DNA from 2 places in the Listeria tempestatis genome. Region 1 is predicted to be linked to the other one. Evidence: predicted binding sites of a transcription regulator. Region 1 holds the regulator's gene; the other holds the start of a gene.

Region 1 (15,567 bases):
ATTGCTTTTCGAAGTGCATAGGTCTTGTAATCTTGAATTTTGACACCGCCAAACGAAATCGCACCAGTATAATCATCGTATTCACGAAGCAAGAGTTTTAAAAGCGTAGTTTTACCTGATCCCGTTCGCCCAACAATTCCCAGTGTTTCACCTGCATTTATCTGGAAATCAATATTTTCTAACACTGGCTCTTTTTCATCTGGATAAGAAAATCGGCTAATATGTGCTGTTAGAGCTCCGCTAGGCATTTCGACTCGCGCGTCTTCGTGATCTACAATATCTTCTTTCTCATTTAAAAGTTTCGTGATGCGGTCATATGAGGCGCTTCCGCGTTGAATGATATTATACAAAAAGCCAAACGCGAGCATCGGCCAAATGAGCAAGAATAAATAATTGACGAATGCAATGACTTGTCCAATGGTAAGCGAACCTTGGATAACAAATTTTGAGCCAAATCCAATGGCAAGCACAAAAGAAAGACTCACAACAATCGAAATCATCGGATCAAACATAGCATCAACACGTGCAACAGCAATATTTTTCTTCACTACCGCATTCGTCTGTTTGGCAAAGTCAGAAATGTCTTCTTTTTCCTGTCCGAACGTACGCGTCACTTTAATACCTGAAATACTTTCCTGTGTTTTATCATTTAACTTTGAAAAAGCTCTTTGTGCGCCGTGAAAGCGCTCGTGCAGCTTCTTTCCTAAAATAGACGAACCAAAAATCATAATCGGCATTGGAATAAGTGCAATGAGCGTGAGACGCCAATCAATGCTAATCGCCATCATTAAAATAACCGTACTGCCAGTTAAAAATGAATCGGCAAGCGTTAAGACCCCAATACCCGCAACTTGTTGAACAGCCGCAATATCATTTGTCGCATGCGCCATTAAATCGCCCGTTCGATATTTTTGAAAGAAAAACGGTGACATTTTTGTTAAATGTTCAAATAAGCGCAAGCGCAAAGTTCGTTGTAATTTATTATCTGAACCAAAAATCATCAAACGCCAAACATAACGACCAACATAAGTCAAAACAGCGACAACAACTAAAATCACAATCCATTTAAGTAACGTTTCTTTCGTAAGTGTTGACTCCGCTATTGCATCTACAACTTTCCCTATAACAAATGGCGGTATAAGTTGTAAAAGCGCGATGATGAATAAAATAGAAACCCCAAAAATATAGTGCATTTTTCTTTCTTTAAAAAACCAACCTAAATCTTTAAAAATTTTCAAGCGGTCCCCTCCTTTTCTTTTTTTAGACAACAAAAAATAATGGACAACACTTCTGCCCATTATTACTTAAAATGTATTATTTGCCATCTTTTTTCCGCGCACAAAGCCTACTTAGAGAGGTCTATATATTCCCTTTGCTCTTAAAGAATCGGTACGGAGTGGTACAAATAATGAAATTTTAAGTAATAACGATTTTCCAACATAGTTACGCATCTCTCATACCTCCTTTAATTTTTATGCAACGCTTTCATTTTACAATATCTTGAAAAGAATTACAATACCTTTTTTCACAATTTTTCGCCATCTAACTTCTCCGCAACAATAAAAAGTTGTAAATCGAGCGCAAGCTGATGGAGCTCAGAAAGAGAACAACTCAGTAAATCCTCTGGAATAAAAACGTAATCCATCGCTTGCTGTGCAAGCACCAACCTCCCTACATCTTCCTCATTCTCTACCACAAATTGCCGCCCTAAAAGAGCCAGCACCTTCGCTTCCGCACCATGCCCTAACTCCTCGTCCAAAAGTAGCCGAATGACACCATTTTTCCTTATATCGCGTTGAAACCGCGTCGAAAAAAACAATGCATAGCCAATTTTTAACCGATTATCCGAATTATCCCCTAAAAATGGCGTTACATAGCCAGATAAGGTTTGTTCCACTTCTGATTCTAATCGATTTAAACTTCGTTCTAAAATTAATGCTGCCTTAACTTGTTCCATATGCCTCTCCTTTCTCCATATAAAAACGCCCTTTTTAGTAAAAGGACGATCTTTATATTCTCAAAAAATGAAATTTGCGAACAGAAAATTATTTTTTCTTTTTCTTTCCTGTTTCTTTTTCTGTTTGTTTATTCATCGCGCTCATCATCTGATTAATTTTTTTCTGAGACGGTTTTTGTCCCATTTGTGCCATCATCATTTGAAGCATTTGCTCATTGATAGGCGGGTTGTTTTTTAAATAGCTCATCATGTAGCGTCTTGCGATAAAGAAGCCACCAGCAAGTCCTGCAAGTAAGCAAACAAGACCAACAAGAATGTAAATCCACATAGTTTCTTTCTCCTCCTTGAACGAATATACCTTCTTTATTGTACTTGATTTAGGCCAGACAAACAACACTTTTTTACAAAAGAAAAAAGCGGACATCCAGTAATCGAATATCCGCCTTGAAAATTATAAACTTTCGACAGTTTTTACAATATTTTCAACAGTAAAGCCATAGTTCTGAATAATCGTTTCACCTGGTGCAGAAGCGCCAAATTTATCAATACCAATGACTTTACCGTCAAGCCCCGTATATCTTTCCCAACCAAAGCTTGCGCCCATTTCAATGGCAACGCGTTTACGTACAGTATTTGGCAATACACTTTCTTTATACTCAGCAGATTGCGCTTCAAAAAGGTCAAATGATGGTACAGAAACGACAGAAACATCAACGCCTTTCTCAGCTAGTTCAGCTTGCGCTTCTACTGCTAGATGTACTTCAGACCCACTTGCAAGTAAAATCGCATCAGGCACATCTTTTTTCGCATTAGATAAAACATAAGCTCCTTTACGCACCCCATCTTCAGCAAGACTACTTGTATTTGGAAGCACTGGCAATCCTTGGCGCGTTAATACTAATGCATGAGGTTTATTTGTCGATTCCACCGCTAATTTCCAAGCCACGTTCACTTCATTTCCATCAGCTGGACGAAGAATTGATAAGCCAGGCATTGCACGTAGCGATGCTAATTGTTCAACCGGTTCATGTGTTGGTCCGTCTTCCCCAACTGCAATACTATCATGCGTTAAAACGTAAGTTACTGGTAAGTGTTGGATGGCTGCAAGACGAATAGATGCACGTAAATAATCCGAAAATACGAAGAATGTTCCACCGTAAACTTTGAGTCCTTCGTGAAGAGCCATACCATTTAAAGCCGCTCCCATCGCAAATTCGCGAACACCAAACCAAATATTACGTTCTTTAGGAGTTTCTTTTGTAAATTCACCGTCTGTTTTGATTGTCGTGTTATTTGAACCAGCTAAATCAGCTGAACCACCAAATAATTGTGGTAATGTTTCGGCAAGCACATTAATTGCCTCACCACTAGTTGCTCGGCTAGCAAGCGCTTTATCACCAACCTCATATTTTGGTAAATTATTCGCATAACCTTCAGGCAGTTTTCCATCTAGGCTATATTCCAATTGTTTTGCAAGCTCTGGATATTTTTCTTTATAAGAAACAAACATATCCGACCATGCTTTTTCAGCTTTTGCACCGCGGCTAGCAATTGTATTACCAAAACGTTCATAAACTTCATTTGGCACATAAAAATCTTCTTCATATTCCCAGCCATATACCGCTTTTGCTGCTTTTACGCCATCAGCGCCTAAGGGGGCACCATGAACTTTACTTGTACCCGCATTAGGAGCACCAAAACCAATTACAGTTTTCACTTCAATCATAGTTGGTTGCGACGTATTTTGTTTCGCTTTTTCAATAGCTGCTAAAATTTCAGCAGTATCATTGCCATCTTTAACAAGTAAATGTTCCCAGCCGTAACTTTCAAAACGTGTTTTCACACTTTCAGAAAAAGACTTATCTAAATCACCGTCCAAGGAAATATCATTAGAATCATAAAGTACAATCAAACGACCTAATTGTTGATGGCCTGCTAAACTTGCTGCCTCAGCTGAAACACCTTCCATTAAATCACCGTCGCCACATAGTGAATATGTATAATGATCGACAACTTTAAATTCATCTCGGTTATACATGGCTTCTAAGTGACGTTCAGCCATCGCCATTCCAACAGCCATCGCAATACCTTGACCGAGCGGTCCTGTAGTTGCATCCACACCGTCAGTATGATGGTATTCAGGGTGTCCAGGTGTTTTGCTGTCCCATTGGCGGAAGTTTTTCAAATCATCTAGACTTAGCTTATAGCCACTCAAATGAAGCAAGCTGTATAAAAGCATCGAACCATGTCCAGCAGATAAGACGAAACGGTCACGGTTAAACCAGCGTGAATTAGCTGGATTAGCATTTAAAACTTTAGACCACAATGTATATGCCATCGGTGCTGCACCCATAGGTAAACCTGGATGACCTGAATTTGCTTTTTGAATGGCATCCATTGAAAGGGTACGAATTGTATTAATCGCTAATTGATCAGTTTTATCGAACAAATGAAACATCCTCTCTTAGTTTAAAATTTTAACTACCTCCATTTTATTCCTAAAACATAAATTACACAACCAAAAAAGCATAAATGATCAAATTATTTGTTCGTTTGTTCATTTATGCTCATTTCGGCATTTTATTTTCTTTTTTTGCGCATTTGCTTCACTTTGGACGGTGTAATATCATTTCCATTCGGATCTAATATCGTCGTATTTTCTATAGTGCCTTTCATATGTGTTCGAAATGATTTCAAATATTCTTTGCGCAATTGTTCCTGCTCTATTTTTTCATCAGTCGTTAAGCCAACTGATTTTTTCTTACGAGAAAGTTCATTAATTCGATTAATTTTCATTTTTTCCAACATAAATTTCATCCTATTCATCAATGTGTTTCTTTTATTATAGCATAAAATGTAAAACAGTTCGTTGCGACTGATTGCAACCAAATAAATTTTTGGCACACACAAAGAATGAAAAACAGACGAAATTACTTACTCATTGGCCAATTGAATTGTAGAGTCTTGCTTGAATTCATTTTTCTTCACCGGAATAACAATTTCATCCCCTGCTTTTAATGAATTGTTAGTTAAATGATTTTCTTTTTCCACCCACTTAATAAAAGTCATTTTATCCATGTTTGCTTTTTTCGCATGCTCATCCGCAAGAACCCATAATGAATCTCCAGATGCTACATCAATTGTTGAATATTTATTTTCATTCGTTGCACTTGCATAAAATAATAATGTTAACCCCATAAGTACAGAAGCTACAACAAAAATAATCGCAATATAGTATTTATCCCAAAATAATTTCAAAGTCATCTGAATCCCCTCCAACGGAATATATGTTCGCTTTTTTATCATTATAGAACGCCCGTTCGTTTTTGTCAATAAAAAAATCGAACCTTTGTTTGCATATCTAAAAAACATTTGCTATACTGGTGGTATCAACTAATTAATATAACGGGGTGAAAACCATGAAATTATCGAAACGTCAACAAGATATATATGAATTTATAAAATCTGAAGTTAAAGACAAAGGGTATCCGCCGTCTGTTCGAGAAATTGGTGAGGCTGTTGGTTTAGCTTCAAGCTCAACTGTCCATGGCCATCTTGCTCGTTTAGAAACAAAAGGACTTATTCGACGCGATCCTACAAAACCTCGTGCGATTGAAATTTTATCAATGGAAGATGATGTTCCTACTCCTGCTGTTGTAAATATTCCATTAATTGGAAAAGTTACTGCTGGTATGCCAATTACAGCAATTGAAAATATTGATGAATACTTCCCACTACCTGAAAGCATGGCGGCTGGTGAAAAAGATATTTTCATGTTAGAAATTGATGGTGAAAGTATGATTAATGCTGGTATTTTAGACGGAGATAAAGTGATAGTCCGCAAGCAAAGCAATGCGACTAATGGTGAAATTGTTGTGGCGATGACTGACGAAGACGAAGCAACTTGTAAACGTTTCTTTAAAGAAGCGAATCATTTTCGTTTGCAACCCGAAAATGACACGATGGAGCCAATTATTTTGAATCAAGTCTCGATTTTAGGAAAAGTAATCGGTTTATTCCGTGATATTCGTTAAAAGACACATAGATGAAACCCTCGGCCAAGATAGGCGGGGGTTTTAATTTGTAAGTAGAAAAAAATACACTACCAATCTTCTAATGCAGAAAGATTGGTAGTGTGATAGAAACTAACCTTATTCACTTAGTTTTCTAATTCAAACGTATTATGCAAAACTTGGGCAGCTTCGACCATTTTGCGTTCTGGTACAACAGTAGAGACTTTAATTTCCGATGTGCTAATCATTTTAATGGCTATATCATTTTCCGTGAGCGCTTCAAACATTCTGGCAGCTACACCAGGATTTGATACCATGCCAGAACCAACAATGGAAACTTTAGCTAATTGTTGTTCAGATTCAAGCTTTTCATATTGGATTTCCGCTTTTTTATTTTCAAGAACTGCGAGTGTATTTAAAAGCGATGCCGATTTAATTGTGAAGGAAAGATTGCCGTGTCCCAGTCCAGTAATACCTTGAATAATAATATCCACATCAATATTATTTTTTGCCAGTTCAGAAAACACCTTGGAAACACGCATATTTTCTTTTTCGCTCCAATGAATGGTCACACGTGTTATTTGGTCTTCAAACGCGATGCCGCGAACTACTTTTGCACTTTCCACATAAATCTCCTCCTCAATCATCGTTCCATTTTCCACCCCGTGGCTTAGCCGCACCTCAAGCGGAATTTTAAAATTTTTTGCGTATTCTACAGAACGCGGATGTAACACACCAGCCCCTAAATTCGCAAGCTCCAACATTTCATCGTATGTTAATTGTGTTAGTTTTTTTGCTTTTTTAATAAATCTCGGATCTGTTGTATATACGCCGTCCACATCTGTACATATCGCACATTTTTCGGCTCTAAACTCGGCCGCAAGCGCAACTGCCGTTGTATCGGAGCCACCGCGACCAAGTGTTGTAATTTCACCGCTTTGTGTCACACCTTGGAAACCCGCAACAATGACAATTTTTCCTGCCTGAAGTGCACTGCTAATTTTTTCCCTTTCGATATCTAAAATTCGGGCATTGCTGTGTACTTCTTCCGTTTCAATTCCCGCTTGCCAACCAGTAAAGGAAACTGCCTGCTGCCCGGTTTCTTGAAGCGCGATGGAGAGAAGGGCAATTGTTACTTGTTCACCGGTTGAAAGTAGTACATCCATTTCGCGTTTACTAGGCGTTTTGGAAATTTCTTCTGCCATTTGTACAAGTTTATCCGTAGATTTCCCCATTGCAGATACAACGACAATCACTTGATGCCCTTTTTCATATTCACGAATTGCCTGTGCGGCTGTTTTTTTTATTTTATCAACAGAACTTACCGAAGTTCCGCCAAATTTTAAAACGACTAGACCCATTTAATTCCCCTCTATTCTTTTTTTTCAGCTAACTTTTCATTAACATCGCGAACTTTTTGATAGACGGCTTCCGCCACTTGTTTTGGAATTCCACTTTCCATAAGTTCTTCAACCGATGCGGCTTTAATTTTTTTCATCGAGCCAAAATGACTGAGTATTTTCTTTTTACGACCAGGACCGACCCCTTTAATACCGTCTAAAATAGACTGGAAACCAGATTTACTGCGTAGTTGTCTGTGAAAAGTGATAGCAAAACGGTGGACTTCATCTTGAATGCGTTGCAACAAGTAAAATTCTTGGCTATTTCTTCCAAGAGGAACGATTTCGAGCGGATCTCCAAATAAGAGCTGGCTCGTTCTGTGTTTATCATCTTTAGCAAGTCCAGCAACGGGAATATCGAGCCCTAGTTCATTGATTAATACATCTTTGGCACTATCGATTTGCCCTTTTCCACCATCAATTAAAATTAAATCTGGTAGTGGTAAGCCCTCTTTTAACACGCGCCAGTATCGTCTTCGTACAACTTCACGCATCGTTGCATAATCATCAGGTCCTTCGACCGTTTTAATTTTATATTTGCGATAATCATTTTTGCTTGGTTTCCCATCTAAAAATGTTACCATCGCAGAAACTGGATCAGTCCCGTAAATATTGGAATTGTCGAAAGCTTCAATACGAGAAGGCGTGGGGATACCCATTTGTTCCCCTAATTTTTCAACAGCGCCGACTGTTCGTTCTTCATTTCGTTCGAGCATCATAAATTTCTCATTTAGTGCAATTTTGGCATTTTTATATGCTAATTTTACAAGATCTTTTTTGTTTCCTCGTTTTGGTACGATGATTTTCGTATCGGGTAAAAGTGCTTGTACTGCCTCATGATTAATATCATCAGGTAAATAGATTTCTTTTGGTGGAATATGGTTCGCTTTTTGATAAAACTGACCAATAAATGTCAAAAAATCATCTTCTGCTTCTGTATAAAATGGAAATTGCGATACATCACGTTCGATCAATTTTCCTTGGCGAATGAAGAAAACTTGAACACACATCCAGCCCTTGTCAATGGCGTAACCAAATACGTCACGATCTACAAAATCATTCATCGTCATTTTTTGTTTTTCCATCGTCGTTTCAATCGCTGTAATTTGATCACGAAACTCGGCTGCTTTCTCAAATTGCATGTCAGTCGCTGCCTCTTCCATTTTCAAAGCCAATTCTTTTTTGACCTCTTTATAGCCACCATTTAAGAAGCTGACAATTTCGTCAGACATTTTTTTATAGGTAGCTTGGTCAACTTCAAAAACGCACGGCGCCAAACACTGGCCTAAATGGTAGTATAAACAAACTTTATTCGGCAAGGTTGTGCATTTGCGAAGCGGATATAGCCTATCTAATATTTTTTTTACTTCATTTGCGGCGTATACATTCGGATATGGACCAAAATACTTCCCTTTGTCTTTTTTGACTTGTCTTGTGATAATAAGACGCGGGTGCCTTTCATTCGTAATTTTAATAAAAGGATAGGTTTTATCATCTTTTAAGCGGATATTAAAGCGTGGATCATGCTTTTTGATCAAGTTAATCTCAAGGAGAAGTGCCTCTACATCCGAGCTTGTTACAATATATTCAAAATCCTCTATCTCTTGGACTAAACGCTGCGTTTTGATGTCGTTTGCGCCAGTGAAGTAGGAACGCACACGATTTTTAAGTACCTTGGCTTTGCCCACATAAATGATAGTTCCTTGTTTATCTTTCATTAAGTAGCAACCTGGCTGATCAGGCAGAAGTGCTAATTTATTTTGCAGGTGTGCAGATACCATTTGATCAACTCCTTATCATACAAAAGACACCGCAAAATTTGCGATGCCTTCATTTTACCATAATTTGGTAGCTTTATACATATTTATTAATGACTTCATCAAGCTCTTCTTTTGGACGGAAACCAATAATTGTATCTACTACTTTGCCGTCTTTTTTAATAAGAAGAGTTGGGATGCTCATAACACCAAATTTACTTGGCGTTTCTTGATTTTCATCTACATCCATTTTGACGATTTTCAAACTTTCGCCTCGTTCATTTGCAATTTCTTCTAAAACTGGCGCAACCATGCGGCAAGGACCACACCAAGTTGCCCAGAAATCTGTAAGCACTAGACCTTCATTTGTTTCTTGTTCAAAATTTGCATCGGTAATTTCAAGTATATTAGCCATGCCTGTTTCAACTCCTAACACAATTTGTATACTTAGTATAGCATCAGCTAGATATATAGAGCTATTTTTTTGCTCACTACTTCAATTCTGCAATCGTAATGCCATTACCGCCCTCAGCCGCATCACCAAAACGAATGCTTTTCACCATACGATGGTTTCTCAAAAAATCGGTGACGCCCGTTCTAAGCGCTCCCGTTCCTTTCCCGTGAATAATTGCAACACGCGGATAACCAGCAAGCAACGCCTCATCAATATATTTATCCACCTCAAAAAGTGCATCCTCATAACGCATACCACGAAGATCAAGTTCGGCACGAACCGGTTCTGTATTTCGAACATTTGTCACTACGCGCTGTTTTTTCGGCTTTTCAGGCTGAATAAATTCCAAATCGGTTTCTTTTATTTTCATTTTAATAATCCCAATTTGCACGTTCCATTCCTTTTCGCTTAGTTTGTCTAAAAGCACACCTTTTTGGCCTAAAGAGAGCACCCGGACAGCGTCTCCCTCCTGATAGTTATGTGCCACTTTTTTGACAGGATGAACAACATTTTTTTGAATAGTTTTCGGTTTTGCGCCAGCAAGACGTGTTTTTGCATCAATCAACTCATGTTCCTTAACGCCTGCTGCCCCCCGAAGTTGTAGTTCCCGAAGCTCCCGAATGATAGATTCTGCTTCCAATTCAGCCGCTTCTACAACTTCGTTTGCCTTTTCATTTGCGCGCTCAAGTAACTTCTCTTTTTGCGCATAATACGTCTTAATTTCTTTTTGTAAGTCTTTCAAAAGTTTTTCGGCATCACGAGCAATTTCGACCGCTTCATCATACTCTTTTTCAGCTAAATTGCGTTTTTCTTCCAGACTTGAAATCATTTCATTTAAATCGGCACTTTCCGTATCAACAAGCGCCCTAGCACCATCAATGACACCCGCATCAAGCCCCAAACGGCGAGAAATTTCAAACGCATTGCTTCGTCCAGGGATACCAATAAGCAATTTATATGTCGGGCTTAGCGTTTCCACATTAAATTCAACCGATGCATTTGTTGCAAAAGATCGATTGTATCCATATGCTTTTAATTCTGGATAATGGGTTGTCGCAACGACACTTGCACCACGCTTTGCAACCTCATCTAAAATGGCAATCGCAAGTGCGGCCCCTTCTTGCGGGTCCGTTCCCGCACCAAGCTCATCAAACAGAACCAGTGAACGATGATTCATTTTCTTTAAAATCGAAACAATATTGGTCATATGCGAAGAAAATGTACTCAAACTTTGCTCAATCGACTGTTCATCCCCAATATCTGCAAACACATCATCATAAATGGCAACCATCGACTCTTCCTGTGCCGGAATTTGTAGCCCAGCTTGCGTCATAATCGTAAGAAGACCTAGCGTTTTTAGCGTAATCGTCTTCCCACCAGTATTGGGTCCCGTAATTACAATGGCAGAATAGCCATCACCTAATAAAATATCATTTGAAACCACATGATCTGGGTCTAAAAGTGGGTGTCTAGCCGCATACAATTGGGTTAAGCCTTCTTCATTCAAGTGAGGTGTAATCGCTTTTAGTGACTTCCCAAATCTTGCTTTAGCCAAAATAAAGTCAAATCTCCCTAAAATGTAAGAATTATGATGGATTTCCTGAATATACTCAGCCAGTTTCGCTGATATTTCGGCTAGAATGCGCTCAATTTCTTGATTTTCCTTTGCTTGGAGTGCACGGCGTTCGTTATTTAAATCAACAACACTTTGCGGCTCAACGAATAGTGTTTGACCTGAAGCCGATTGGTCGTGAATGACACCACCGTAGTGACTACGATATTCTTGCTTTACGGGAATGACATAACGGTCATTTCGAATCGTAATAATCGCGTCACTTAGCATTGTAGCTGCATTTCTGTCGCGCAGTAAGCTTTCCAATTTTTCACGTACGCGACCTTCCGTACGCAAAAGCGAAGATCGAACAGAACGAAGCGTTTCACTTGCCGTATCCAAAATATAACCAGCTTCATCAACTGTCAAATTGATTTCTTCTTCCACCTCACGCAATACTAAAATCTCTTTAGCAAGCTCGAATAACAGTGGCAATGAGACGCCAATTTCTTCTAAATCGTCCATAAAATTTTTCATTAGCCGACTGACACGCAAGTTACTCCCCACCTGGTAGACTTCAAGGCCGTTTAAATCTCCACCGATTTCTAAACGCTTTAGGTGCTTTGCTACATCGCTCAAGCCTGTAATTGGCGCACTTCCTTTTAAGCGAATAATCTTAGCGCCTTCTTCTGTTTCACTTTGCATTTTTTGAACCATTGCCAGTGAAGTTTCAGGCTTTAAGCTTCGAATTGCCTCCTCACCAAGTGCGGAAACAGCAAATGGTTCCAGTAATTTTTTTATCTTATCAAACTCTAAAACCTGTTCAACTTTTTTCTCCATATTTTTTTCATTCCTTTATTTCTTATGCAAAAATTGCTTAAAGGCTTCTTTTGTCATTGTATTGATAACATCCTCTTTTGCAAGCCAACCTTTTGTAGCTGCACGTACGCCAAGTTCCATAAAATCTAAATGGCGTATATCGTGCGCATCTGTATTAATGGCAATTTTCACATGATTTTCTTTTGCAAGTTGTAAATGTTCTGCGTTTAAATCAAGACGCTCTGGATTCGCGTTTAATTCAAGTGCAGTACCAGTTCCTTGCGCCAATTTAACGAGTTCTTCCATATTGACTAAATACGGGTTGCGCCTGCCAATTACGCGTCCAGTTGGGTGCGCGATTAAGCGAACATACGGATTTTCTACGGCTACCGTAAGACGCTTCATAATCTCTTTTTCCGACCCTGAAAATCCCGAATGAATCGATGCAATCACAAAATCGAGCTCGCTTAAGGTTTCATCTGAAAAATCAAGCGTGGCATCAGTTAAAATATCCATTTCTACACCATGATAAATATCAATTTCAGGATATTTCACTGCAATTTTTCGAATTTCCTCCGTTTGTTTTTTGAGTCGCTCTTCATTTAAGCCATTAGCAACACGTAAAAATTTACCGTGGTCTGTTATCACCATATATTCATACCCTTTTTGAATACATGCTTCTATCATTTCCGAAATGGAATGAGCGCCGTCTGACCAAGTTGAGTGCATATGCAAATCACCACGAATATCTGCTAACTGCACGAAAGAATGTTCCTTTACAATTCGTCCCACTTCTGTACCATCACGTCTCACCTCAGGTGGAATAAAAGGTAAACCAAAATGCTTAAAAAAAGCCGCCTCAGATTCAAAAACAAGATTTTCATCTGATTTCATCACACCATATTCGCTAATTTTTTCAGATTTTTCCTTCGCAATTTGACGCATTTTAATATTATGTTCTTTTGAGCCTGTGAAATGGTGAAGTGTCGTCGCGAAAAACTTTGGCTCCACTAAACGAAAATCAATCGAGATTTTAATTCCCGCATCTAGCTCTGCCGAAACTTTCGTATCTCCTGCACCGATTACTTCGTCAATTAATTCGAAAGAAAGCAATTTTTCGCGTACTTTTTCGATTTCCTTTGTCGCAATCACAAAATCCAAATCCTTAATTGTTTCCCGTAAGCGTCGTAAACTTCCAGCTTCCTGATACGTTTCAATTTCAGTTATGCCTTTTAGAAACTCTGCCACTTGCTTTGCGACAGGGAGCACTTCTTTAATGGGATAGCGCTCAGGGCGATCGCCTAAAGCCTTGACCCCTTCTACCATTTTATCGACCGATTTTTGTCCAAAACCAGAAAGTGCAGCAATCTGCCCTTTTTCAGCCGCTTCTAAAAGCGAAACTTTATCCGTAACACCTAGTTCATGATATAGACGCGCTATTTTTTTGCCTCCAAGTCCTTGCACATCTAAAAGCGGGACAAGACCAGCTGGCACCTCTTTTTTTAGTGCTTCTAGTTCAGGCGATTCTCCAGTCGCTAGAAAATGCGTGATAATACTTCCTGTTGTTTTTCCAATTCCAGAAAGCTTCGTAATATCATCTATTTCATTCAAACTCCGATCATCAAGTTCAATGCTTTGGGCCGCTTTTCTAAATGCCGAAGTTTTAAAGGCATTTTCCCCTTTTAATTCCATATAAAGCGCTATTTCCTCAAGCAAACGAATAACATCTTTTTTACTTTTTGTCACAATCATCACCTCTTATGTGGCTTTTCTTAAAAAGACCAGCTTTTTCAGCTGGTCAATTTAGGTTATTCAGGTAAGACGCCTGTCATCCAGTCATAAAAGCGTTCAGAAAGGATAGGCGTATTTTCAAGTATCCATTCTGAAATACTTGAGCTATGAATTAAGTTTTCTGCCCATTCGGCTGGGAAAATAGCCGTTAAATATAGGACAACAAAGATAAATAAATAGATGGCTATAACACCTAGAACCCCTCCGATTAAACCATTTACTTGGCTAATGACAGGGATTTTTGTACGATTTCCGATCAGTGAACTTATCATATGAACAATAATAATCGCCGCTAAAAATATAATAATAAAGGCAATTGCATTATAGTAAGCTTCTTCTGTATGCAAGACTTCAAGCAACTTATAAACAGAATCTGTTGCATCCGTTCCTGGATATGGTATAAAACTTAAATGCGGCGCTAGGTCTGAGAAATAATGATAGGCCACAAAGAAAGATAAAAAATAACCTAATGTGACAACGAGTTGCCTAATAAATCCATTTCGGTAACCGGTGAAAAAACCACCTATAAGTAAAATAATAATGATAATATTTACAATCATACATCTCTTCCTTTAAATCTCGCTAATTCATTTTTTAGCGCATTGTATTTTTCTTCTAACAACACATAATCATGAGTAGCATTAATAGCCGTCAAGACAGCTAATCGCCCACTATCTAACGCACGATTTTGAGCATTAATCTCATGCATTTTCGCATCCACTAAATGCGCAACGTGTTGTAAATGCTCGGTCGGTTCAGAGCCTATAATCGTATAATCACGTCCGTAAATGGATGTTGTAATTCTATTTTTTTCATTTTCTGCCACTCTGTTCCTCTCCTTACCTCGCATTTTTAAACCGCTCTCGTAAATTCATATTATCATGAAAAGCGTTCCATGAAAAGGCATTGCTTCTAATTTCTAAATAATCAGCCTCTAGTCTTAAAACTGTTTTGGTGTCCTTCAAATTATGTTACAATACGATTGACCAAATGTGAGAGGAAGAAGACTTATCGCAAATACAGTAATTCAAGTAGCAACCAATCAATTAGCGGAGATGAAACGGGTATACGCTACACATCTTAACGCAAAACTCCCTCCTGGCGCAGTTTTTTCTGCAAAAAAAGGAAGTGTTTCAATAACTGCCTATAAATCGGGAAAAGTCATGTTTCAAGGAGCAGGCGGTGAAAATGAAGCGGCAAAATGGGGGCAGACGCTTTCAAAACAAGCGCCTAAAGTAGCGACCAATCCGTTACCTTCTGGCTTTGCACAAAAAAATGTTTTAGGCTCTGATGAAGTCGGCACGGGAGATTTTTTCGGCCCGATTACCGTTTGTGCGGCTTATGTGAAGAAAGAACAAATGCCACTACTCACATCGCTTGGTGTTAAAGACTCAAAAGCAATGAAAGATCCTGAAATTTGCCGTATTGCCGAAAAAATCATGCCTATTATCTCGCATAGTGTCCTGCTTTGTCCAAACACAAAGTATAATGAACTCATCGATGCGGGAATGAATCAAGGGCAGATGAAAGCCATGCTACATAACCGAGCGCTTGGGAATGTCTTGCGTCGCATGTGGCCAGAACAGCCAGAAGCCATTTTAATCGATCAATTTGCCGAAAAAAACACCTACTATCGCTACTTAGCGAAAGAACAAGATGTCGTTCGTGAAAATGTTTATTTCGCCACCAAAGCAGAAGGCCTTCATCTATCGGTCGCTGCCGCATCGATTATCGCGCGCTATAAGTTTGTCGAAGCATTTAAAGAAATGGAGCAGGAACTCCACACACCTCTTACAAAAGGCGCTGGCGCAAAAGTTGACCAAG
Region 2 (15,567 bases), on a different contig from region 1:
TTTTGTTGGTGATATGGTGAAAGATGATCCAACTGTTATCGGAGCTATTGCTTCATTTATGAACTATTTAATGCAAATTATGATGGCAATCATTATCGGAGGTATGCTTACGATGATGGCTTCTCGTGCGTTCATTTCACTTGGGCGTATTAGTGAAGTTTTAAATACAGATGCCGACATTAAATATGATGAAGATGCACCGGATGAAGATTTAGCTGGCAGCGTTGAATTCAAAAATGTAAGTTTCCGCTATGAAGGTGATGATCAAAACGCTTTAAGTGATATTTCCTTTAAGGCGTCTCCTGGAGAAATGGTCGGAATTGTTGGTGCTACTGGTGCTGGTAAATCAACACTAGCACAGTTGATACCAAGACTTTATGACCCGTCTGAAGGAGAAATTTTAATTGGTGGGAAAAACTTAGTAAATGTGAATAAAAATACACTGCGCAAAACAGTTTCACTTGTTTTACAACGTGCGATTTTATTCTCAGGTACAATTTCTGATAACCTTCGCCATGGTAAGAAAGATGCCGATGCGGAGGATATGGAAAAAGCAACATCGATTGCGCAAGCGAAAGAGTTTATCGAACGCCAAGATAAGATTTATGAAGCGATTGTGGAAGAACGCGGAAATAACTTTTCTGGTGGGCAAAAACAACGCTTATCAATTTCTCGTGGAGTCATCGGGGATCCAAAAATCTTGATTTTAGATGACAGTACAAGTGCGCTTGATGCTCGTTCTGAAAAACTTGTGAAAGAGGCGCTTAATAAAGAACTTGATGATACAACGACATTTATTATTGCACAAAAGATTTCTTCGGTTATTCATGCGGATAAAATCTTAGTTTTAGACGGGGGAAAACTTGTTTCAGTTGGTTCGCACAAGGAATTGCTTGAAATAAGCCCAATTTATCAAGAAATCTATGAAACTCAAAAAGGAAAGGATGCGTGGGGAAATGAGTGAGTTTAAACAAATTACAAAATTCTTCTGGCACTATCTTCGCGCGTATAAATTACAACTTTCTGTCATAATACTAGCCGTTATTGGGGCTACTTATTTGCAAGTTAAGGCACCGCAATACATTGGTGATGCGATTCAAGAACTTGCAAATTATGCTGTGAAATTATTTACAACGGGAGTGGATGATAAATCTGAGTTCCATCATATCTTATGGATGTTACTTCTATTTTATGTGCTAACTTCTGTTGCAACATTTATTCAAAGCATTATTATGACGGGTGTTTCCGGTAAGGCAACGAACCGCATGCGTATCGGTTTATTCCGTAAAATGGAAAAACTTTCGATTCGCTTTTTCGATCGTCATAATGACGGGGAGATGCTAAGCCGTTTTACAAGTGATATGGATAATATCTCCAACACACTCAACCAGGCGCTAGTTCAAGTTTTGTCTAACTTGGCGCTAATGATTGGTGTTATCATCATGATGTTCAATCAAAATGTGGAATTGGCACTTGTGACGCTAATTGCTTCACCATTTGCGATTATCATTGCGGCAATCATTATTCGTAAGGCGCGTAGATATGTTGACTTGCAACAAGATAGCTTGGGGCATCTAAACGCCTATATTGATGAAAAAATTTCTGGTCAAAAAGTGATTATTACAAATGGTCTCGAAGAAGAAACCATTAAAGGTTTTGTTGAGCATAACAATACGGTTAAAAACGCAACATATAAAGGGCAAGTTTATTCAGGCTTACTTTTCCCAGTAATGCAAGGGATTTCGCTTTTAAATACGGCGATTGTCATTTTCTTCGGCGGTTATTTAGCTTTAAATGGTAGTCTTGAGCGTTCAGTTGCGCTTGGTTTGATTGTCATGTTCGTGCAGTATTCACAACAATTTTATATGCCGCTTACACAAATTTCTTCTCAGTACAGTATGTTACAACTTGCGATTACTGGGGCGCGTCGTGTGAGTGAAGTATTTAATGAAAAAGATGAGTTTGAGCGTCCGAATGTAAGCGGAATTGACGGTATAAACGAACAAGTTGCGCTTAAAAATGTTAATTTTGGCTATGATCCGGAAAAACCAGTTCTGAAAAATGTCAATATTACGCTCGATAAAGGTAAGATGGTGGCGGTTGTTGGGCCAACTGGTTCAGGTAAAACAACAATCATGAACTTACTAAATCGCTTTTACAATGTGGATAGTGGCGAAATTGCATTTGACGGAAAAGATATTCGCGACATTGAGCTGAAATCGCTCAGAAAACAAGTTGGAATCGTCTTACAAGACTCCGTTTTATTCAGCGGTACGATTCATGAAAATATTTCTTTTGGGAAACCGGAAGCACACCGCGATGATGTGGTATTGGCTGCGAAACAAGCTAATATTCACGATTTTATTATGACACTTGAAAAAGGTTATGATACGGAAATTAGTGATGAAAACAATATCTTTAGTGTTGGTCAAAAACAATTAATCAGCATTGCCCGAACAATTTTAACAAACCCAAGCTTGCTTATTTTGGATGAAGCAACAAGTAACGTTGATACGGTTACGGAAAGTAAAATCCAAAAAGCGATGGATAATGTTATTTCTGGTCGGACGAGCTTTGTCATTGCACACAGGCTGAAAACCATTTTAGATGCTGATCATATTGTTGTTTTGCATCAAGGTGAAGTTATTGAAGAAGGTACGCATGAAGGCTTATTGCAACAAAAAGGTTTCTATGCAGAACTTTATCATAACCAATTCGTACTAGAATAAATTTGAAAACCAGCAGCTTTTCATAAAGTTGCTGGTTTTTTGTATAATAGAACTAAATGAAGATAAGGAGCTTGCGATGAAAAAACTTGGATGGTTTATTGTACTGCTTTTTTTAGCAGGTTGCGGGAACGGAGAAAAAGCGGATACTTATGTAATGTTTGAAGGAGAGATTAGTCGAAATCATTCGGGGGAAAATAGGAGTGTCTTTGTGCGTGATTTAACTTCTCGTGATGTGGACTTGCAAGGTGAGACTGAGCTTCAAACAATTAGTAAAATAGAAAATGAAAAGGACGGGCGGGCGCTAAACGTGGAGTCGCTAGAGTTGGGAGACCGTGTCCAAGTCTATTTGAAGGCGGATTTTAAAACAAAAGAAAAAGGTGTTCGAAAAATTGCTTATCAAGATGTTATTAAAATTATGAAGGAATGATTGAATTTTTCTGTTGTCAAAACTACACTTTTTGAAATAGAGAGTATGTATGTGGTTCGCTTCCTTGTAAGGGCTAACAAATGTGTCAAGAAAGGGCTATTTGATATAAAAATAGTAAGAAATTTGTTCAAATGTGGCTAAAATGTGAAACTTTTCAAAAATAGGTTTCAAATCCTCTTTTTTTGAGTAAAATATAAGTGATAAAGGCAGCGATTGGAGGAAGGACACATGAAAAATATGAATGATGGACCGGCTTCTGTAGATGATATTAAGCAAGTTGAGGATCTTTTTGATGAGTTGGGGGATTTAATCGCAAATTGTAAACATTTAGACGCGTTTGAAAAATTGGTTCGAATAGAATTGAAGTTAGATGAGTATCGACTTAAACAAACACCAACTGGGCAAGAAAAGGAGTCTGCTTGTGCGGTGGAATTAGAACGGTTGTTGCGGAATGCTTAGCGTAAAATAGGCTGATGGCAAACGGCGAATTTCGTCGTCTGCCATCAGCCTATTTTTTTATAGCGCTTATGATAGTAAATTGATAAAATGAAAGGGAGAGGATTGTTCGTAATGGAGGTAAAAAGATGCGTCTTGATAAATTGCTTGCACATGCTGGTTTTGGGACAAGGAAAGTCGTGAAGGATGTTTTAAAAAAAGAGGAAGTACTTGTGGACGGAAAACGGGTACGCGATGGGGCTTTTCAAGTGGCGTCAGCGGAAAATATTGTGACGGTAAATGGTCAAATTGTGGCATACGAGGAACAACTATATTACATGCTAAATAAACCGCAGGGCGTTTTAAGTGCTACGGAAGATAAACTTGGAAAGACGGTCATTGATTTGGTGGCAGAAAATGATAGGCGCCGTGGGTTATTTCCGGTTGGTAGGCTAGATAAAGATACTGAAGGACTGCTAATTTTAACGACAGATGGCCAAATGGCGCATGAACTTCTTTCACCTAAAAAACATGTCGCGAAAGTTTATTTTGCACGTATAGAAGGTACTGTGACGGCAGAAGATGCGGCAGTATTTAAAACGGGCGTCACTTTTTTGGATGGCTATCAGGCGATGCCAGCGAGTCTTGAAATTATCAGTACTCATGGTGGCCAATCAGAAGTTCGTGTAACCATTTATGAAGGTAAATTTCATCAAGTGAAGAAAATGTTTGAAGCTCTTCGGAAAAGGGTGTTGTATTTGAAGCGCGAGAAAATGGGTGATTTAGAGCTTGACGAACAACTTGCACTTGGCGAATATCGCCCTCTTTCAAAAGCAGAACTTGCGCTACTTCGAGGGGTCTAATTGGTGTTGCGATTTTAAAATGAGGAAGAGTTGTTTTGACATGTAGTCGGCGCTTTCTTGAAAGTGGTTTTCTGCCCAATAGACGATAATACCAAAAATGGCATGCGCCTGATAACTTGTAAGAACTTGCGGATTGATGTTAGTGAAGCCGGATTTAGTGGCATCACGCAGAATCAAGTCTTGAATAACATGGCAGACACGATTTTGAAAATCGGGACCGATTTTTGAGGAAATAACATGGCTATAAAATAATTGATTTTTATATACGTGGTCAAAAATTTTAATCATATAGGGTTGTAAATTTTCAATGGAAAAAGTAGTGGTTTGTTTATAAGGTTCGTCATAGGCAGTGCGCAAATCGTTTAGAACAGACTCTATCATTTCGTTTAGCAAATCCTCTTTTTCAACATAGTGTTTGTAAAAAGTAGAACGATTGACGTCTGCTTCTTGAACGAGAGCGGTGACGGTGATTTGATCAACATTTTTTGTTTTTAGTAACTCTAAGAAGGCTAGATAAAAGGCTTTTTTTGTTTTTTGGATACGTCTATCCATGTTTACCCCTCCTATTTTTACTTATTCAACATATATCAAAAAAGTGATGCTTAAGCAACGATAATGACTTCTATTACTGATTGTATCCGCTTTCAATGAGTTGTATACTTGAGTGGAGAGCTAGAAATCTTAGCTACAAAGCAATCAAGGAGGTAATATTAATGGGGAAATTAGAAGGAAAAGTTGCTGTTATCACTGGTGCGGCGTCTGGTATGGGGAAACAAATTGCGTTACTTTATGCAAAAGAGGGGGCAAAGGTCGTTGTGGCAGATTTGAACTTGGAAAATGCCGAAGCGACTGTCGATGAAATTATAGAAAGTGGTGGCGAAGGTATAGCGGTTGCGGCAAATGTTGTGAAGCAAGCAGAGATTGATGCCATGATTGATGCGGCTGTTAATAAATACGGCAAGCTTGATATTTTGGTGAATAATGCAGGTATCATGGATAACTTTGTGCCTGTATCGGAAGTGACAGATGACCTTTGGGACCGCGTTTTAGCCATTAATACAACTGGTGTTATGCGGGCGACTCGAAAGGCTATTCCACTGTTTGAAGAAAAAGGCGGCGGTGTCATTGTGAATATTGCATCTGCAGGCGGTCTTTTTGGTTCACGGGCAGGTGCGGCTTATACAGCGTCTAAACATGCCGTCGTTGGTTTAACTAAAAATATTGGCTTCCAATATGCGAATAAAAATATTCGTTGTAATGCTATCGCGCCTGGCGCGGTGAATACAAATATTGGAACTTCTATTTATGATCCGAGTGCTTTTGGGCAAGAACGAGCGATGGCAGGCATGAATATTAATCCTCGTGTTGGTGAGGCTTCTGAAATTGCGAAGGTAGCTTTATTCCTTGGTTCAGATGATTCAAGTTTCGTAAACGGTGCTATTATTACAGCAGATGCTGGGTGGACGGCGTATTAAATAATAAACGAGAGTATAAGAAGAGGGGGATTTTCTATAATTTAGAAGATACCTCTTTTCTATGTGGCCATTTTTAAAAATTTCTTTCTCTTGAAATAAAGCGCTTTTATTGTTATTATAAACATGTGTTTAAAAAACAAACAAAAGTTTGGAAATGGAGGTGTTCTCCGTGGAAAACGAAAATCAAAAAATGAGTGAAAAAGAAGAAATTATTTTTAATTCTATCCGCAAAAATCCGTACATTTCACAACAAGAACTTGCAGATATTTTAGACCTTTCAAGACCGACTGTTGCCAACTTAATTTCTGGTTTGATTCGAAAAGGGCGAATTTTAGGTAAAGCTTATATTTTAAACGAATCAAAGCAAATCGTTTGTGTTGGTGGCGCGAACGTGGACCGAAAATTTTATATGAAAGATAAGTCGCAGCTCGGGACGTCAAACCCAGTCCGGTCTTCGCAGAGCGCAGGCGGTGTAGCACGGAACATTGCTGAAAACTTAGGGCGACTTGGAAAAGAAGTGATTTTACTGACAGCGTGCGGTGCTGATGCCGACTGGGAAGCAATTGTTCGAGCAAGTGATACGTACATGAATTTAGATTACGTCACCGCTTTTCCGAGTATTTCAACAGGCTCTTATACGGCGGTTTTGGAAGGAAATGGGGATTTACTTGTGGCGCTTGCTGATATGGAGGCGTACGAACATCTGACGCCAGATGCACTGCGCAAAAATGAAGCCGTGCTAGCGCGTTCTAGTGCGATTGTTGCTGATTTAAATTGTCCGAAAGAGTCGCTTGCCTATTTAGGTAACTTTGCAGAAGCAAGTCAGGTGCCACTCGTCTTGGTTCCTGTATCCTCGCCTAAAATGGTGCGTCTCCCGGAAGATTTGCATCAAGTAACTTGGCTTATTGCGAATCGTGATGAAACAGAGACGCACTTTGGGTTGCAGATTGAAAACGAGAATGACTGGCGTTTGGCTGTCCAGAAATGGCTTGATACAGGCATTCAAAATGTTGTTATCACAAATGGGAAACATGGTGCAATGGCAGGAAATCATGTGGAAGGTATTATTCATGAGCCGGCAATTGTAGCATCAGAAATTCGGGATGTGACAGGTGCTGGGGACGCTTTTTGTTCCGCTGTCATTTATGCTTGGCTTGAAGGCAAGACGCTTCGTGAAACGATTCTTGCTGGAAGTGTGAATGCGTATAAAACGCTGTTATCAGAATTTACAGTGCGACAAAATTTATCGACATCTGAACTACAAAAAGATTTGGAGGAAATAAAATGAAAAATTATTTATCATTTTCAGAAGAAGTGAAGGCGGCAAAATTAGCAGGGAAACCAATTGTGGCTTTAGAATCGACCATTATTTCACATGGCATGCCATATCCGCAAAATGTTGAAATGGCACGTGAAGTGGAGGAAATCATTCGTGAAAACGGTGCTGTTCCTGCGACTATTGCTATTATGGATGGGCAAATTAAGATTGGTCTTTCAGATGCAGAGTTAGAACTTTTTGCAAAAAGCGAGAATGTGGCAAAAGTTTCCCGTCGTGACATTGGGTATCTCGTTGCTACCAAACAATTAGGGGCGACTACTGTTGCAGCGACTATGATTTGTGCGGAGCTTGCTGAGATTGCAATTTTTGTAACTGGTGGAATTGGCGGTGTGCACCGCGGTGCTGAAACAACGATGGACGTATCGGCAGACCTTGAAGAATTAGCGAAAACGAATGTGGCAGTCATTTGTGCTGGCGCGAAATCGATTCTTGACTTAGGCTTAACAATGGAATATTTGGAAACAAAAGGGGTGCCAGTAATTGGTTACGCGACAGATGTATTGCCTGCATTCTATACGCCAACGAGCGAAATTGAATTAACGATTCGTGCAGATGAACCAAAAGTGATTGCAGAAAGCTTGAAAGCGAAGTGGGACTTAAAAATTGATGGTGGTGCAGTGATTGCCAACCCAATTCCAGAGGCACACGCCATGCCTGCTGACAAAATTAATGCGGTAATTCAAACAGCTTTGAAAGAAGCAGATGAAAATGGCATTCATGGTAAGGATGTAACGCCGTTTTTACTTGCTAAAGTGAAGGAACTTACGGCTGGCAAGAGTCTTGAAGCTAATATTGAACTGGTGAAGCACAATGCTTTAATTGGTTCAAAAATTGCTGTCGCATATCAAAATCTATAAAATGAAATGCTGTGGTTTCTCTAACTGAAATCATGGCGTTTTTTTGTTAAAATAAAAGTAGTAAGATGGAGGTGGAAAACTTTGAAAATGGTGAGTTCATGTTTAGCGGGGATTCCGTGTCGTTATGACGGGGGGCATAAGGAGAATAGGGCGCTAAAAAAAATGGTGGAGAGTCAAGTTGCAATCCCACTTTGCCCAGAAATGCTTGGTGGGCTGCCGGCACCTAGAAATCCAGCTGAAATTGTTGGGGGAGATGGGAAAGATGTCTGGTCTGGTACGGCAAAAGTAATGGATAATTCCGGTACGGATGTGACGGAAATCTATAAAGAAGGCGCGCGCAAAACTTTAGAGCAACTCCGCGAGCTTGGGGTTGAACAAGTTATTCTAAAAGAAAAAAGCCCGTCTTGCGGCGCCTGTCAAATTTATGATGGTACTTTTTCAGGAGAGTTAAAAGAAGGGGTTGGCGTTACAGCGGCTTATTTGCAGTTGAACGGGATGCAAGTTGTTTCTGACGAACAATTTAGTGATGAAAAATAATGTGTTACAATTAATATTTTGCTTTAAATTCTACAGATTGATATACTGATAGTGTTGGAGAAGAATACATTGTCCAAGTATATGGTTTTGATTTTCGCTATGAAAATTTGTGATAAAGGGAGAGCGTCAATGATCAAGGGAAATGTAGAAAAAGAGAGTAATAATGTGTTTTTAAATCAGGAAAAAGTTCAGTTTTTAAATTCAGAAGTGGTGTTTAATGGGAAGAATAATCTGCTAGTTTTAGATGAGAATGCAACTTTGAGAAATTCAAAAATTGTTTTTCATGGTGATAATTCGGTGGTCTATATTAAGAAAACACTTCAAAATCAAATGATGATTAATCTAAATATTCATGCAGGTTCTACGGTGTTTATAGATGAGGGTGCGTCTTTTAATGGCGTTTTAAATGCGATTATATCGGAACATCAAAATCTAATTGTCGGAAAAGATGCGATGTTTTCATTTGGAAGTTGGATACGCACATCTGATGTGCATCCAATTTATCAAATCGAAAGCGGTGAACGAGTGAATAAACCAGCATCGATTTTAATTGGGGATCATGTGTGGATTGGTCAGGATGTTAAATTGCTAAAAGGAGCTACAATTGGTTCTGGTAGTATTGTTGGAGCTAATGCGATTGTCACATCTACTGTGCCAAATAATGCTGTAGTAGTGGGGAATCCGGCTAAAGTGGTGAAAGAAGGCGTTTTTTGGGAAAGACCTTCCATGCATGCAGTTCATCCAAGTGAAGGCGTTACGAAAAATGTGGAGACGAATAAATTTATTTTTAATGGGCCCTCAACACAAAGTGAGTGGAAAACTTTAAGTCAGGCACTATCAAATGATCGTAATTCTCTAGGGAAGAAAGCTTTAATCGATGCTGTAGACCCAAGCTCCAAGCTTTCTTGCTATGTCGATAAGAAAAGTAAAAGTGTTTTTGGTAAATTTAAAAGATGATTTCGAACTGTTTATAAAAAACCACGAAGCTAAATGGCTTCGTGGTTAAATTTTTCTAGTAAACGCGCTTTTTGGGCTTTGAAATCGTTAATTCGCCATGGTTTTGGCGAGAGCGAAAGGATACCTTCTTCTTCTAGTTTCCGCAAGTTGGTTGCGACATATGCACGGGCTAAATTCGTGTAGCTTCCTAAAATCTTTTGGGTGAAAAAGTAGGGAATGAGACACGCGCCGTCATTTTCCATGCGGCCAAATTGATCGCCAATGCGAACTAAGGCGGCGAGGATTTTTTGGTCAGAAGGTAGCTGCGCCTCCGCTTCTCGCAGTAAAATTGGCTGAACGATGCGATTCATTTGAGCAAAAGCAGAAAACACTTTGTGGCTTTTAAAACGGCTATGCGCGTAATCGCGCGAAAAGCGATGAACAGTCATTTCGCTAATGGCTGTATACGTAACGGGTGAAGTTGTATCTGGCTCGATATGTAAAAACCCGATGCCTTCCCCTTTCCCGCAAAAGGTTAAAATGCTATCTTCTTTACACGTATTTTTGCTCATTGCGGCTACGCCTTCTGTAACTATGTAAAAATATGGATGATTATCGCCTTCGAGCAAAATATTTTCTCCGCGTTTCACGCTTTGGCGAACGTACGGGAGTGTCGCTTCATCTGCCTCATGTAAAACTTCTGCAAGACTGGGCTTTTGTGCCTCTGCTGTCCCTTTTTCTAAAACCATAACCGAGTCCCCTTTTCTCAGTATTTGTTTTTTATTATACGGGAGAAAAAGGGGATTTTAAATTATTTAGACTGTGTAGTATTGAGCGTGTCCTCCGTAAGTTTATTGGTGTCGGGGAGGAGTTTGCTTTTGATGAGCTGGCGGCGAATTTTAAGTCCGATGTAGCCTGCTAAAATGGCTTTTAGGATACCTGGGATGATAAACGGGAGAACTCCCGCGAAAAAAGCGGCGCTTAGCGTCATACCTGCGCTAATTTGTAACCAAAACATCCCGAAAAGGAGCGTCACGAAAGCTCCGAGAATATTTGCGATGCTAGCATTCAAATTGGTGTAGCCAAACTTGTCGAGCAGAAAACCAGTTAAAAAGGCATTGCCGATAAAACCAATGATAAAGCCACCGGTGACACCTAAAATGATACCAAGTCCAGCTGTCATTCCTTGGAAAACTGGAATGCCAAAAGCGCCAAGCAGGATGTAGACGGTGACTGAAATGGTGGCGTGACGGGCGCCTAGAATGGTGGCGGCAAGCCCAACGGCAAATGTTTGTCCGGTAAAGGGGATAGGGCCAAGTGGAATTGCGATTTGAGCTAAAATGGCAATAATGACGGCAAAAAGCGCGTCGACAATTAAAAATTTCAATTTTGTATGTGGCAAAAGGTTCACTCCTTAATGTTAACTTTTATTTTTAAAGGTTAACATTAAAAGCGTTTTTTTTCAAGAAAAAAAGGGTATGGAAGGAGGAGTGAAATCATAAAGGGGTGTTTGAAATGACTGTAAATGTAAGAAAGGCAAGGCTTGAAGATGCGACTTCCATTCAGCAAATTGCGGAGAAATCTTGGCATGATACGTATGAAAATATTATTCCAGTTGATGTGCAAGACAATTTTTTAAATAAATTTTATAATTTAGAGACACTTAAAAATCGAATTGGGGCTACACCTTTTGCGGTCATTGAAAAAGAAGGGGAAGTCATTGGCTTTGCGAATTTTGTGGAACTTGCCAAAGGCAAAAGTGAGCTTTCGGCGTTTTATTTGGATCCAGCTTTAAAGCAAAAAGGCTTTGGTACAAGACTTCTAGATGAGGGAATGAGTCTGTTTCATTTGCCGCTTCCGATGTATGTGAACGTGGAGAAGGGAAACGATGCAGCTTACCGTTTTTATTTGCGGAAAGGCTTTGTTGTAGAAGAAGAGTTTGATGATGATTTCTATGGCTATACGCTTGCGACAATCCGGCTCCATTTGACGCATCATGTGGAAGAGGAAGAATAAAAACACGTACCTAGTTTTTTACTGGGTACGTGTTTTTTGTTTGTACATCTGTACGGAGTTACGTTCGATTAATTCAGTGGCAATGGATAGTTGAATAAATTCACTATTAGAATTGCGGATTCGCCAGTTCATTAGAGCAACTGCTTTTTCTCCCATTGCACTTAAGTTTGTGCACATTGTGGTAAGTTTTGGATTGCTTAAGACTGTGAACTCGGTATTATCAAAACAAATAATTGAAAAGTCATTCGGGATGGTGTGCCCTTTTGACTGCAAGTATGTATTTAAAATAAATCCAAGTCCTGAGTTTACGCAAAACCAGGCGGTTGGAAACTCATCCAACTGGTCTAAAGTTTTATAGAGAGCGGTTTGTTCCTCTTTAATTTGAGTGATTGTAAAAGCTCCGTTAAGCGGGATTTCTGCCATTTTAAGGGCCATTTTATAGCCTTCAAAGCGTTCTGCGTAGCTCGGAGAAAACTGGGTATCTCCTAGAAAACCGATTTTTTTATGTTGTTTCTGAATAAGATGTTCGACGGCGAGAAAGGCGCCGTCTTTATTTTGCGTTAAAATAGCATCAGCTTTTAAGTGCGGATGATGATGATCAATCAAGACAGTTGGGTGTTTTAGATTGATTACTTTCAAACTATAAGCTGTATTAATGTGTGAAAGAAGAAAAACACCAGACCATTCTTCCGTTTCGAGTTCAATTGGTAAAATGCCTTTTTCTGCCTCGATTTCCCCGATTGGAAAAATGAAAAGCTCGGCTTGTTCGATTAAAAGCTGATTTTTAATGCTCGCAATGATTTCACCAAAAAAACTTTTTTGCGCTAGTGCAAATGAACTTGCGAGTAAAGCATATCTCTTTTTAACGACTTCACGTGCAATCTCTTTTTTGTACTGGTAGCCTAATTCGTCAGCCATTTTAAAAACAGCTAGTTTGGTTTTTTCACTTACCCCGTTTTTATTGCCGAGAGCCTGAGATACGGAATTTTTTGTAATGTTGAGGCGATCGGCAATATGTTGCATCGTAACTTTTTTCATAAAAGCTCCTTTTTTTGCGACATAATAATTCTATTATAGCTAGAAAATAGTTTTTTTGCAAAGAGGAATATAATTTTACATGTATTTTTATTAGTAATTTTTATTATGTTGATTTTTTCAAGGTTTTTATCGCATTTTTTAAACTTTTATTAGAAAAGTAATTATTGACATTACAAAATTGTAATGTAATAATGTAATTGTTTATAAAACGCTTACAATTATCGAAGCAGGAGGAGTTAATAATGAAATTCAAAAAGTTAGTTTATGCAGCACTTAGTGTCGTAGCAGCAGGGACGGTTTTGGCCGCTTGTGGATCAGGTGGTAACGAATCCGGTGATGATGGAAAAACGAAAGTAACTTTTTGGGCAGCACCAAACCCTACCCAAGTGAAGTTTTGGAAGGAAATGGCAACAGCTTATGAAAAGGAAAATCCAGATGTAAAAGTAGAAGTTACACAAATGAAAGAAAGCCCGTCTTCTGAAGCGACGATTCAATCGGCAATCGCATCTAAAACGGCTCCAACCATTTCAGAAAATATTAACCGTAGTTTTGCAGCTCAATTGGCTGACAGTAAAGCGATTTTACCTGTCAATAAAGTAGCAGGCTATGACGATGTTATAAAAGAAAGAAATATGACTGAAAGTATGGAAGCATGGACGTTTTCGGATAAAAATCAATATGTTTTACCAGTATACTCAAACCCAATTCTATTCGGCTGGCGTTTAGATACATTAAAAGAACTTGGCTATTCAGAGCCTCCAAAAACATATAGTGAAGCGCTTGAAGTTGGGAAAAAATTAAAAGCCAAATATCCTGACCAAGTTTTATGGGCAAAAGGAGATCTATCTGATCCAACTGCTTGGATGCGTTGGTTTGACTTCTTCCCGCTTTACAATGCAGCATCAAATGGTAATGCTTTTGTGAAAAATAATGAACTAGTAGCTGATAAAAAAGCGGGTGTAGAATTACTTGACTTTATGGGTACTCTAGCCAATCGAAAATTACTTTTAACAGGCGAAGTGACAGATCCTTTTGAAACAGGAACAAGCATTATGACTGACCTTGGACCTTGGACTTTCCCGAACTGGGCTGAAAAATTCCCTGATTTAAAATTTGGAGAAAATTATACCGTTACAACACCACTTGTACCAGATAATATGAAGGATGCAAAAGATGTTTCCACTTATTCAGATGCAAAAGGTATTGTATTTTACGCAAGTGCAACAAAAGAAGAGCAAAAAGCGGCAATGGATTTCTTGAAATTTGTTTATAGTGATGATAAAAACGATTTGAAATTCCTTGAAACAACAAACTTAATTCCAGCACGTGATGATGCAACGGAAAATGAAACATTCCAAGCGTTCTTCAAAGAAAATCCGCAGTTAGAAGTATACGCAGCAAACGTTAAGAATGCGATTCCAGCAATTGATAACGCGGATTACAATGATATTCAACAACTTATTGGGGAAGAAGCATGGAACCCAGTTGTAAAAGGTGAGAAAAAAGGTGCGAAAGCTTGGAGCGACATGACTAAGCAAATTAATAAGGTGCTTGAAGATGAAAAATAAAAACAATAAATTGGGCTGGTTTTTTACTAGCCCATACCTTATCTTTACGGCAATATTCTTTCTAATTCCATTAGTGTGGGCTATTTGGCTCTCACTAACGGATTGGAACATGATGAGCCCAGACATCAATTTTGTCGGGCTCGATAATTTTAAAAAGGCGCTAACAAGTCCATCTGTACATGCGGCATTTTTTGTCACGTATAAATTCTTAATTGTCTTTGTTCCAATGGCACTCATTTTATCCATGTTAGTAGCTGTTTTAGTGAATGGTTTACCTCGGTTTAAAGGCCTCTATTTAGTCGCTTTTTTCCTGCCATATTTATCTTCTGGCGTTGTAACATCCTTAATCGTAAAAGGTTTGTTGTCTTATAACAGTCCGCTAAATGTCTTTTTAAGAAATAATTTTGGCTGGGATATTGACTGGCTAGGAACACCGATGTCAGCGCTATTTATTATCTCCTTAATGATTGCGTGGAAAATGTCCGGTTACTATGCCCTTATTTTGATTTCTGGACTTGCGAGTATTAATGATGAAATTTATGAAGCAGCTGCAATGGATGGTTCGGGAAGGTTCCGCACATTTTGGAAAGTAACCATTCCTATGCTTTATCCGGCACTTTTTACAGTACTTGTTCTTGCTGTTGGTGTGAGCTTTGGTATTTTTACAGAAGTGTACCAATTAACAGGTGGTGGACCGAATTTTGCTACAAATACGTGGCAAATGGAAATTTACAATCAGGCGTTTATTAACTTGAAATCGGGCTACGCTTCCGCAATTTCGCTTATTGCTGCAGTAGTAACATTTGCATCGATCGGCGTTATTAAAAAACTTTTAGAAAAATGGGGTGAACGAAATGGTTGGACGTAATAAGAAAAGCGGAAAGATTATTCGTTATATTTTAACGACAATCCTTATGCTTATCATGGTGTATCCATTTATTTACCTTGTGCTCAACTCGTTTGCTGCATGGGATCAAGTTGATAAAAAAATTATTCCGACGGAGTTTTCTTTACGTTCGTGGCAATGGCTGTTTGGTGATGCTGTGACAGCTGCGCCAGCACCATGGATTCATTCGTTCATTAATACGGTAATTGTATCAACAATTGCAACTGGATTGATGTTGCTATTCGGTTTGACAGTTGGCTATGCACTCGCCAAAGTTAATTTTCGGGGGAAAAGCTTTGTAAATAATGCTATTTTATTCCAAATGTTCTTCCCAGCGATTATTTTACTCATTCCGCAATTCCTAATGATTACCAATGTTGGACTGCTCGATAGCTATGCGGGAATGATTATTCCAACTGCACTTAGTTTGTGGGCTGTTTTCATGTACACGAACTTCTTTA

What was found. Region 1 encodes LexA, which represses DNA repair genes until DNA is damaged. Its sites were predicted from a motif close to CGAACATATGTTCG; they were not measured.
Region 2: R8923_RS09895 (carbohydrate kinase) is a predicted target of LexA. The motif match lies at 6,067-6,080, and genes of this name have one in related genera.

Annotation. Positions count from the first base shown of each region.
Region 1 is NZ_CAUYTK010000001.1:481,168-496,734, forward strand. Features, by position in the region: gene R8923_RS02505 (ABC transporter ATP-binding protein) at 1-1,238, opposite strand, end outside; gene R8923_RS02510 (hypothetical protein) at 1,526-1,957, opposite strand; gene R8923_RS02515 (YneF family protein) at 2,046-2,285, opposite strand; gene tkt (transketolase) at 2,409-4,406, opposite strand; gene R8923_RS02525 (DUF896 domain-containing protein) at 4,538-4,765, opposite strand; gene yneA (cell division suppressor protein YneA) at 4,892-5,221, opposite strand; gene lexA (transcriptional repressor LexA) at 5,377-5,991, shown strand; gene R8923_RS02540 (aspartate kinase) at 6,117-7,331, opposite strand; gene uvrC (excinuclease ABC subunit UvrC) at 7,343-9,151, opposite strand; gene trxA (thioredoxin) at 9,225-9,542, opposite strand; gene R8923_RS02555 (endonuclease MutS2) at 9,619-11,973, opposite strand; gene polX (DNA polymerase/3'-5' exonuclease PolX) at 11,989-13,698, opposite strand; gene R8923_RS02565 (CvpA family protein) at 13,761-14,303, opposite strand; gene zapA (cell division protein ZapA) at 14,300-14,614, opposite strand; gene rnhC (ribonuclease HIII) at 14,754-15,567, shown strand, end outside.
Region 2 is NZ_CAUYTK010000007.1:89,042-104,608, reverse strand. Features, by position in the region: gene R8923_RS09930 (ABC transporter ATP-binding protein) at 1-964, shown strand, start outside; gene R8923_RS09925 (ABC transporter ATP-binding protein) at 957-2,729, shown strand; gene R8923_RS09920 (hypothetical protein) at 2,806-3,156, shown strand; gene R8923_RS09915 (hypothetical protein) at 3,385-3,615, shown strand; gene R8923_RS09910 (pseudouridine synthase) at 3,741-4,454, shown strand; gene R8923_RS09905 (TetR/AcrR family transcriptional regulator) at 4,437-5,006, opposite strand; gene R8923_RS09900 (SDR family oxidoreductase) at 5,168-5,929, shown strand; gene R8923_RS09895 (carbohydrate kinase) at 6,099-7,217, shown strand; gene R8923_RS09890 (pseudouridine-5'-phosphate glycosidase) at 7,214-8,125, shown strand; gene R8923_RS09885 (2-thiouracil desulfurase family protein) at 8,207-8,662, shown strand; gene R8923_RS09880 (acyltransferase) at 8,792-9,619, shown strand; gene R8923_RS09875 (Crp/Fnr family transcriptional regulator) at 9,649-10,347, opposite strand; gene R8923_RS09870 (biotin transporter BioY) at 10,410-11,000, opposite strand; gene R8923_RS09865 (GNAT family N-acetyltransferase) at 11,114-11,614, shown strand; gene R8923_RS09860 (substrate-binding domain-containing protein) at 11,633-12,652, opposite strand; gene R8923_RS09855 (ABC transporter substrate-binding protein) at 12,895-14,220, shown strand; gene R8923_RS09850 (carbohydrate ABC transporter permease) at 14,210-15,088, shown strand; gene R8923_RS09845 (carbohydrate ABC transporter permease) at 15,075-15,567, shown strand, end outside.